DNA from 2 places in the Streptomyces sp. ME02-8801-2C genome. Region 1 is predicted to be linked to the other one. Evidence: riboswitches for the same ligand, from Rfam matches in the RefSeq annotation. Region 1 holds a riboswitch; the other holds the start of a gene.

Region 1 (4,230 bases):
GGGATCTCCCACGCCGTGCGGTACAGGGCGCGTACGTCGGCCGGGATCCAGGCGAAGTCCTGCACCGAGCCGTTCGACTCGCGCAGCGCCTCCCGGGTGCGGGCGTCCCACACGCCGAGTTCCTTCAGCTCCCGGACCAGATATGAGTTGACCTGGAGGAACTCGCCGGAGAGCGTCTCGCGCTTGAACAGGTTGGACACCTGCGGCTCGATGCACTCGTACACACCGGCGATCGAGGCGATGGTGGCGGTGGGAGCGATCGCGAGGAGGAGCGAGTTGCGCATGCCGACCCGGGCGATACGTTCCCGCAGCGCCGACCAGCGCTCGGGCCAGGTCAGTTCCACGTCGTAGTGGTCGGGGTGCAGGACGCCCCGGGCGGTACGGGTCTTCTCCCAGGCCGGCAGGGGGCCGCTGCGCTCGGCGAGGTCGGCGGAGGCCTCGTACGCGGCGAGCATCACGCGCTCGGCGATGCGCGTGGACAGGGCCTTGGCCTCGGGCGAGTCGAAGGGGACACGCAGCTTGAAGAAGACGTCCTGGAGGCCCATCGCGCCCAGGCCGACCGGGCGCCAGCGGGAGTTGGAGCGGCCCGCCTGCTCGGTCGGGTAGAAGTTGATGTCGACGACCCGGTCGAGGAAGGTGACGGCGGTACGGACCGTCTCGTCCAGCCGCTCCCAGTCGATGTCCCCGGCAGCCGTGTCGACGAACGCGCCCAGGTTCACCGAGCCCAGGTTGCAGACCGCCGTCTCCCCGTCGTCCGTGACCTCCAGGATCTCGGTGCACAGGTTCGAGGAGTGGACGACACTGCCCGGCTCGGCCGTCTGGTTGGCGGTGCGGTTGGCCGCGTCCTTGAAGGTCATCCAGCCGTTGCCGGTCTGCGCGAGCGTACGCATCATGCGGCCGTACAGGTCGCGCGCCGGAATGGTCCTGCGGGCGAGCCCGGCCTCCTCGGCCTTCCGGTAGGCGGCGTCGAACTCCGCGCCCCACAGGTCGACCAGCTCGGGCACGTCGGAGGGGGAGAAGAGCGACCAGAGCGCGTCCGCGTTCACCCGGCGCATGAACTCGTCCGGGATCCAGTGCGCGAGGTTCAGGTTGTGCGTACGGCGGGCGTCCTCACCCGTGTTGTCGCGCAGCTCCAGGAACTCCTCGATGTCGGAGTGCCAGGTCTCCAGGTAGACGGCGGCGGCACCCTTGCGCCGGCCGCCCTGGTTCACGGCGGCGACGGACGCGTCCAGCGTCTTCAGAAACGGCACGATGCCGTTGGAGTGCCCGTTGGTGCCGCGGATCAGCGAACCGCGGCTGCGGATACGGGAGTACGACAGTCCGATGCCGCCGGCGTGCTTGGAGAGGCGGGCGACCTGGTGGTAGCGGTCGTAGATGGAGTCCAGCTCGTCGACGGGGGAGTCGAGGAGATAGCAGGACGACATCTGGGGGTGCCGGGTACCGGAGTTGAAGAGGGTGGGGGAGGAGGGGAGGTAGTCGAGGCGGCTCATCAGCCGGTAGAGCGCGGCGACTTCGTCGAGGGCGCGCTGACTGTCGTCCTCCGCCAGACCGCTCGCCACCCGCAGCATGAAGTGCTGGGGCGTCTCGATGACCCGGCGCGTGATCGGGTGGCGCAGGAGGTAGCGGCTGTGCAGGGTCCGCAGCCCGAAGTACCCGAAGCGGTCGTCGCCCTCGACGTCGATCAGGGCGTTCAGCCGGTCCGTGTGCAGCCGTACGAACTCGGCGGTGCGGTCGGCGATCAGGCCCTCCCGGTGTCCGACCTCGACCGACTCGGAGAAGGAGGTGACGCCCTGTGAGGCGGCTTCGGCGGCGATGGTGACGGTCAGCAGCCTGGCGGCCAGCCGGGAGTAGGCGGGGTCCTCGGAGATGAGGCCGGCCGCCGCTTCGGTGGCCAGCTCGCGCAGCTCCGACGCGTCGGCCCGCGCGGACCGGCCGCGCAACGCGGCCGCCGCGACCCGGCCGGGGTCGGTGTCGGGGAGGTCGGCGGTCAGCTCGGTCAGGGTCCGCAGCAGGGCGGCACCGGGACCGTCCGTCTCGACCGCGTCCACTGGGTTCGCTGAAGCCGGTTCGGCTGGCGCGATGGTCACAGGGGGGCTCTCCCTCGCTCGGCACGGGGCCTTGCGGAGGGCAGCGGGGCACACGGACGCCTTACGGGTACGCGCGCGTCCACCGGCCCACTCCACGAGGCCCGGACGTCAGGCACCCGGACCGGTCGGCCGGGCGCGCTGTCGGCAGGTCCTCGGACTGACCACGCGCACAAACATGCACGAGTACACCGTTGCGGGACAGTTCCGGATTCACACCGGATTCCCCTGCGACGACAGCGAGCACGAGCATACATCTTGTGCCGCCCCCAGGAAGCACCCCCACATCTTGTGTCATGGCGGGAGTTGAGCGCCCCTAAGGGGCGCGGGGAACTGCGCGACAAGCCCCCCACCGGGCCCGCGGACAAAAACCACGGACCCGGCGGAGCCGTCAGTGAACCGAGCCAGCCGTGGCCGGCGGCAGTTCGACTTCCACGCCCACATCCCCCGCATCCGCCGTGTAGTCCGACGGCTTCGTCTCGTCCACCCCGTCCGGCGCCTTCAGCGCCTTCAGCACGAAGGTGAGGACCACCGTGACGACGACGTTCAGGACGAACGCCGTCAGACCGATGTAACCGATCTCACCGATCCCCGGAATCTCCTTCGAACTGCCCCCGAAGTGCTTCTGCGTCGGAGACGCGACCCCGTACGCCGCCAGCGTGCCGTACAGCATGCCGACCGCCCACCCGGCCAGCAGCGCCCAGCGGTGGAACCAGCGGGTGAACAGGCCGCCGACCAGGGCCGGGAAGGTCTGCAGGATCCAGATGCCGCCCAGGAGCTGGAAGTTGATGGCGACCGTCTTGTCCATGGTGAGGACGAAGACCAGCGCGCCCACCTTCACCAGGAGCGAGACCAGCTTGGAGACCTTCGTCTCCTGCGCCGGTGTCGCGTCGGGCTTGAGGAAGTCCTTGTAGATGTTGCGCGTGAAGAGGTTCGCGGCAGCGATGGACATGATGGCCGCCGGGACGAGCGCCCCGATGCCGATCGCCGCGAAGGCCACGCCCGCGAACCAGGACGGGAACATGTTCTCGAAGAGCTGCGGGATCGCCAACTGGCCGTTGGTGACCTTGACTCCGGCCGCGATGGCCATGAAGCCCAGCAGGCCGAGCAGGCCCAGCATCAGCGAGTACAGGGGCAGGATCGTGGAGTTGCGGCGGATCACGTCACGGCTGCGGCTGGAGAGGACCGCCGTCACGCTGTGCGGGTACATGAACAGCGCGAGCGCCGAGCCCAGTGCCAGCGTGGCGTAGGTCCACTGCGAGGCCTCGCCGGGAGCGATTGCCCCGCGCGGTTTGCCGGTCGCCGGGCTGGTCTGGGAGAAGGCGTCGCCCGCCGCCTTGAAGATGTCGTCGAAGCCGCCCAGCTTGATCGGGATGTAGATGATCGCGACCGCGATGACAATGTAGATCAGCCCGTCCTTCACGAACGCGATCAGTGCGGGGGCCCGCAGACCGGACGAGTACGTGTACGCGGCCAGCACACCGAAGGCGATCAGCAGCGGGAGGTCCTTGACGAACCAGTTGGTGTCCGCGCCGCCGCCGACACCCATCACGTCCAGCACGGCCTGGATGCCGACCAGTTGAAGGGCGATGTACGGCATCGTCGCCAGGATGCCGGTGACGGCGACCGCCAGCGACAGCCCCTTCGAGCCGAACCGGCCACGTACGAAGTCCGAGGTGGTGACGTACCCGTGCCGGTGCGAGACCGACCAAAGCCGGGGCAGGAACACGAACATCAGCGGGTAGATGAGGATCGTGTAGGGCACCGCGAAGAACCCGGCCGCGCCCGCCGCGTAGATCGCCGCCGGTACGGCCACGAAGGTGTACGCCGTGTAGAGGTCGCCGCCGAGCAGGAACCAGGTGACCCAGGTGCCGAACGACCGTCCGCCCAGGCCCCATTCGTCGAGGCTGTGCTCGTTCTCGGCCTTGCGCCAGCGCGAGGCCATGAAGCCGATGACCGTGACGGCCAGGAAGAAGATGATGAAGACGGCGAGTGCCACGCCGTTCACGCCGTCCTTCACGCGTCCGCACCACCCTTCGAGGCGGCACGGGCGCGCTGGTCACGCTGCCAGAGCTGGTAGGCCGTCATCGTCAGCACGGTGGATATGACCACCCACAGCATCTGGTACCAGTAGAAGAACGGTATG
Region 2 (4,230 bases), on a different contig from region 1:
CGCGCCCGACTCGATGAGCCGCCAGAGCGCGTCGGTGTCCGCGTGCTGTTCGATGAGATCGCCGAGCAGGTCGAGCTGCTCCTCGCGCAGCGCGGCGAAGGAGGTGTCGGCGGCCGGTATGAAGCGGCGGCCCGCGGCGGCGGCCACCTCGCGCAGGAACGCCCGCCGGAACCCGTCGGACTCGAGCGAGCCGTGCCAGTGCGTGCCCCAGACGCTCCCGACCCGGCACCCGTCCAGGCTGTGTCCACTGTCATCAGAGATGAACCGGTCTCCTCCCGTGACTTCGGCGACCCCGTGGTGGATCTCGTACCCCTCGACCGTTTCGCCGAGGGCGGTGCCGACGGGCCGGGTGAGGGTCTTCTCCCGGGCGAACCGCACCCGGACGGGCAGGACCCCGAGCGCGTCGACCTGGCCCTGCCGGCTCTCGACCTCGTCGTCGATGTGCTCGCCGAGGATCTGGAAGCCACCGCAGATGCCCAGTACAGGTCGTCCCTCGGCGGCCCGGCGTGTGATGGCGTCCGCGAGCCCGCGTTCCCGCAGCCAGGCCAGCGCCTTCACGGTCCCCCGTGTCCCCGGGATGACGACGAGGTCGGCGTCGGCGAGTTCCTCGGGCCGGTCCACGAACCGCACGACGACGCCGGGTTCGGCGGCGAGCGCGTCCACGTCGGTGAAGTTGGACATCAGCGGGACCGCGCACACGGCGACCCGCAGGACGTCCTCACCGACGGGTGGCGAGACGTTCGACTCCCGCACGGTCCCCCGCAGCGAGACCCGCAGCCCGTCCTCCTCGTCGATACCGAGCCCGTGCCGGAAGGGCAGCACACCGTAGGTCGGCCGTCCGGTGAGCCCGCGGAGCATGTCGAGGCCGGGTTCCAGCAGGGACACGTCGCCCCGGAACTTGTTCACGAGGAACCCGGCGACAAGCGCCTGGTCCTCGGGGGACAGCAGGGCTACCGTGCCGAAGAAGGAGGCGAAGACGCCGCCGCGGTCGATGTCGCCGACGACGAGCACCGGGAGCCGGGCGCCCCGCGCGATTCCCATGTTGACGATGTCGGTCCGCCTGAGGTTGATCTCAGCCGGGCTGCCGGCCCCCTCACAGATCACCGCGTCATACGTGCCCCGCAGTTCGGCGAGGCACTCCAGCACGGTCCCGAGAAGTCGCTGCTGCCGCCCTCCGTGGTACCCGCGCGCGCTCATCTCCCCCACGGGCTTCCCCATGAGCACGACCTGACTGCTCTGGTCGCCGCCCGGCTTCAGCAGTACGGGGTTCATGAGCGCGCTGGGTTCCACGCGGCACGCCTGCGCCTGCATGGCCTGCGCCCGCCCGATCTCGGCACCCTCCCGTGTGACGAAGGAGTTGAGGGACATGTTCTGCGCCTTGAACGGCGCGACCTTGACTCCCTGTCGCACGAGCCACCGGCAGATCCCGGCGGTGACGACGCTCTTGCCGGCGTCGGAGGTGGTCCCGGCGACGAGCAGTCCGCCACCGACCGTGCCGCCGCTCATGAGGCACGCCCCTTCGCGTTCACGAGAACCCGCCCGGCGACCCTGACTCCGACCCGCCCGGCGACACCGACGCCGAGCGCGAGCAGACCGACGCGACGGGACAGCCGTACGGCCCGCTCGATGTCGTGGACCTCCACGGAACGCCCCTTCTGGTTCAGCACCGGCCGATGCTCGACACGTCCGCCGTAGGACAGGGTGCCGCCGAGCCGCACACCCAGGGCGCCCGCGAAAGAGGCCTCCACGGGCCCGGCGTTGGGGCTCGGATGCTTCCCGGCGTCGTCCCGCCAGGCCCGCACGGCCCCGCGAGGATCACCGCCGGTGAGCGCGGCCAGTACGGCGGTGAGCCGCGCCCCCGGCCAGCCCGCCACGTCGTCCAGCCGGGCGGAGGCCCACCCGTACCGCCGGTAACGGGCGGACTTGTGCCCGACCATGGCGTCAAGGGTGTTGACGGCCCGGAACCCGACCAGCCCGGGCACCCCGCCCACGGCACCCCAGACCAGCGCGCCCACGACGGCGTCGGAGGTGTTCTCGGCGACGGACTCGACGACGGCCCGGGCGATCCCGTCGGCGTCGAGGGCCTGTGGATCCCGTCCGCAGAGATGGGGCAGCCGCTCCCGCGCCCCCTCGATGTCCCCGGTCTCCAGCGAACGTCCGATGGTCCGGGCCTCGCGCGCGAGCGAAGTCCCGCCGACGACGGCCCAGGTGGCGGCGGCGGTGAGCGCGACGGAAGCGGCACCGGACGGACGTACGAGGCGCGTGGCCGCCGCGGAAAGGGCGACAGCGCCTCCCGCGCACACGGCGGTGTGCAGCGCGCCCCAGCCCCGGTGGTCCCGCCAAAGCATCCGCTCCACGGCGCCGGCGGCCCGCCCGAACACGGCGACCGGATGCCCGCGGCGAGGGTCGCCCAGGATCAGGTCACCGAGGAGTCCGGTGGTGGCGCCGTACGCGAAGACGCGATCGGCACGCACGGCTCAGCCGGCCGTGGAAGCGGGCAGCGATCCGGTGCTGTACCTCGAACGGCAGCCGAGCATGGCGATATGTCCTCACTCAGGGTGTCCACGCCCTGGTTCGACGAGACCGGCGGCGAGAGTTCCTGGCTCCCGGGGTTACCTACCCCGGTGACAGTGGCGGGACCGCGCCGGATTCACACCGGCTTCCTCTTCTGCTGCCGTACATGGCTCCGGCAGTCCACCACGGGCCCGGAACACCCGTCAACTTGCCGTTGACCTGGAAGGGAGGACTGTGCTGTGCCCCACATCGCGACCGGATCGGGGCGACGAAAAACGCCCGCCCCGTCCACGACCACCGACGAGACGGCCACGGACGGAGCGGGCGACGAGGAGGAGACGATTGATACTGCTGTCAGGCCACGATCAGATAGATCCCGTACGCCACCACGGCCGCACAGGCGGCGAAGCACGCGTACGCACCCGTGACCGCCAGTCCCGCCGACTCTCCCTGTGCGGCCGCCCGTTCGCGGCGCGAGAGTCCGGCGATGCCCAGCGTGAACACGCCCACCATGGCCACGGTGATGACGAGACTGACACCGAAGACGGAGCCGAGGGCTGCCCAGTCGATCTTCATGTTGCTTCCTTCTGCTTCTCGCTCGGACCGGGAGCCGGACTCAGAGGGCCGTGGCCGACGGCTTCGCCGTGACCTCGGCCGGGGCGGGGATGGTGGCCGTCAGACCCTCGGTGACGGTGCCCGTCGGAGGCGGGGTGACGGCGGCGATGGCCGTCGTGATGACGCCCGCGGGCTCGGCGTCGGCCTCCTGGACGTCGTTGACGTTGGTGTGGTCGATCACCTCGCGGCGCGAGACGACCCAGATCGCCGCGCTCGAGGCGATGAGGAAGACGGCCACCAGAGCCGTACCCCAGTCCCCGAACCCGGTGACGTACTCCGCGAGCGCGCCGACGAGGGCCGCCGCGGGCAGCGTGAGCCCCCACGCGACGAACATGCGGGTCGCCGTCGACCAGCGGACCACGCCACCCTTGCGGCCGAGGCCGGCACCCATCACCGAACCCGACACCGAGTGCGTGGTGGAGAGGGAGAAACCGAGGTGGGAGGAGGCCAGGATGACCGTCGCCGCGCTGGTCTGTGCGGCGAAGCCCTGCTGGGGCTGAAGGTCGGTCAGACCCTTGCCCATCGTACGGATGATGCGCCAGCCGCCCAGGTAGGTGCCGAGCGCGATGGCCAGGCCCGCGGAGAGGATGACCCACACCGGGGGATCGGAGTCGGGGGAGACGGCGCCGCCGGCGACCAGGGCGAGGGTGATGATGCCCATGGTCTTCTGCGCGTCGTTGGTGCCGTGGGCCAGCGAGACCAGGCCGGCGGAGGCGATCTGACCGGCCCGGAAGCCCTTCTCCGCCGCCTTGCCCTCGGCCCGCTTGGCGCCGATGGTGTACGAAAGCCGGGTTGCGAGCATGGCCGCGATGCCCGCGACGAGTGGTGCGGCGATCGCCGGGATCAGCACCTTCGTCACCAGCACGTCGCCGTGGACCGCGCCTGTGCCCGCCGAGGCGATGGTCGCGCCGATCAGGCCGCCCATCAGGGCGTGCGAGGAGCTGGAGGGGAGCCCGACCAGCCAGGTCAGCAGGTTCCAGAGGATCGCGCCTACCAGCGCGGCGAAGATCACCTCGGGACGGATACCACTTTCGTCCACGAGGCCCTTGGAGATCGTGTTCGCGACCTCGACGGAAAGGAAGGCGCCCACGAGGTTGAGCA

The links. A riboswitch is a leader RNA that binds a small molecule or an ion and turns the genes downstream of it on or off. The one in region 1 is predicted to bind cobalamin.
Region 2: another riboswitch for cobalamin. It lies ahead of PV396_RS01725 (cobalamin biosynthesis protein); the one in region 1 lies ahead of PV396_RS32785 (ribonucleoside-diphosphate reductase subunit alpha).

What each region holds. Positions count from the first base shown of each region.
Region 1 is NZ_JARAXP010000012.1:121,912-126,141, forward strand. It holds gene PV396_RS32785 (ribonucleoside-diphosphate reductase subunit alpha) at 1-2,087, opposite strand, end outside; cobalamin riboswitch at 2,213-2,367, opposite strand; gene mctP (monocarboxylate uptake permease MctP) at 2,476-4,104, opposite strand; gene PV396_RS32795 (DUF3311 domain-containing protein) at 4,101-4,230, opposite strand, start outside.
Region 2 is NZ_JARAXP010000001.1:380,016-384,245, forward strand. It holds gene PV396_RS01720 (cobyric acid synthase) at 1-1,506, opposite strand, end outside; gene PV396_RS01725 (cobalamin biosynthesis protein) at 1,503-2,474, opposite strand; cobalamin riboswitch at 2,571-2,714, opposite strand; gene PV396_RS01730 (hypothetical protein) at 2,869-3,090, opposite strand; gene PV396_RS01735 (inorganic phosphate transporter) at 3,131-4,230, opposite strand, start outside.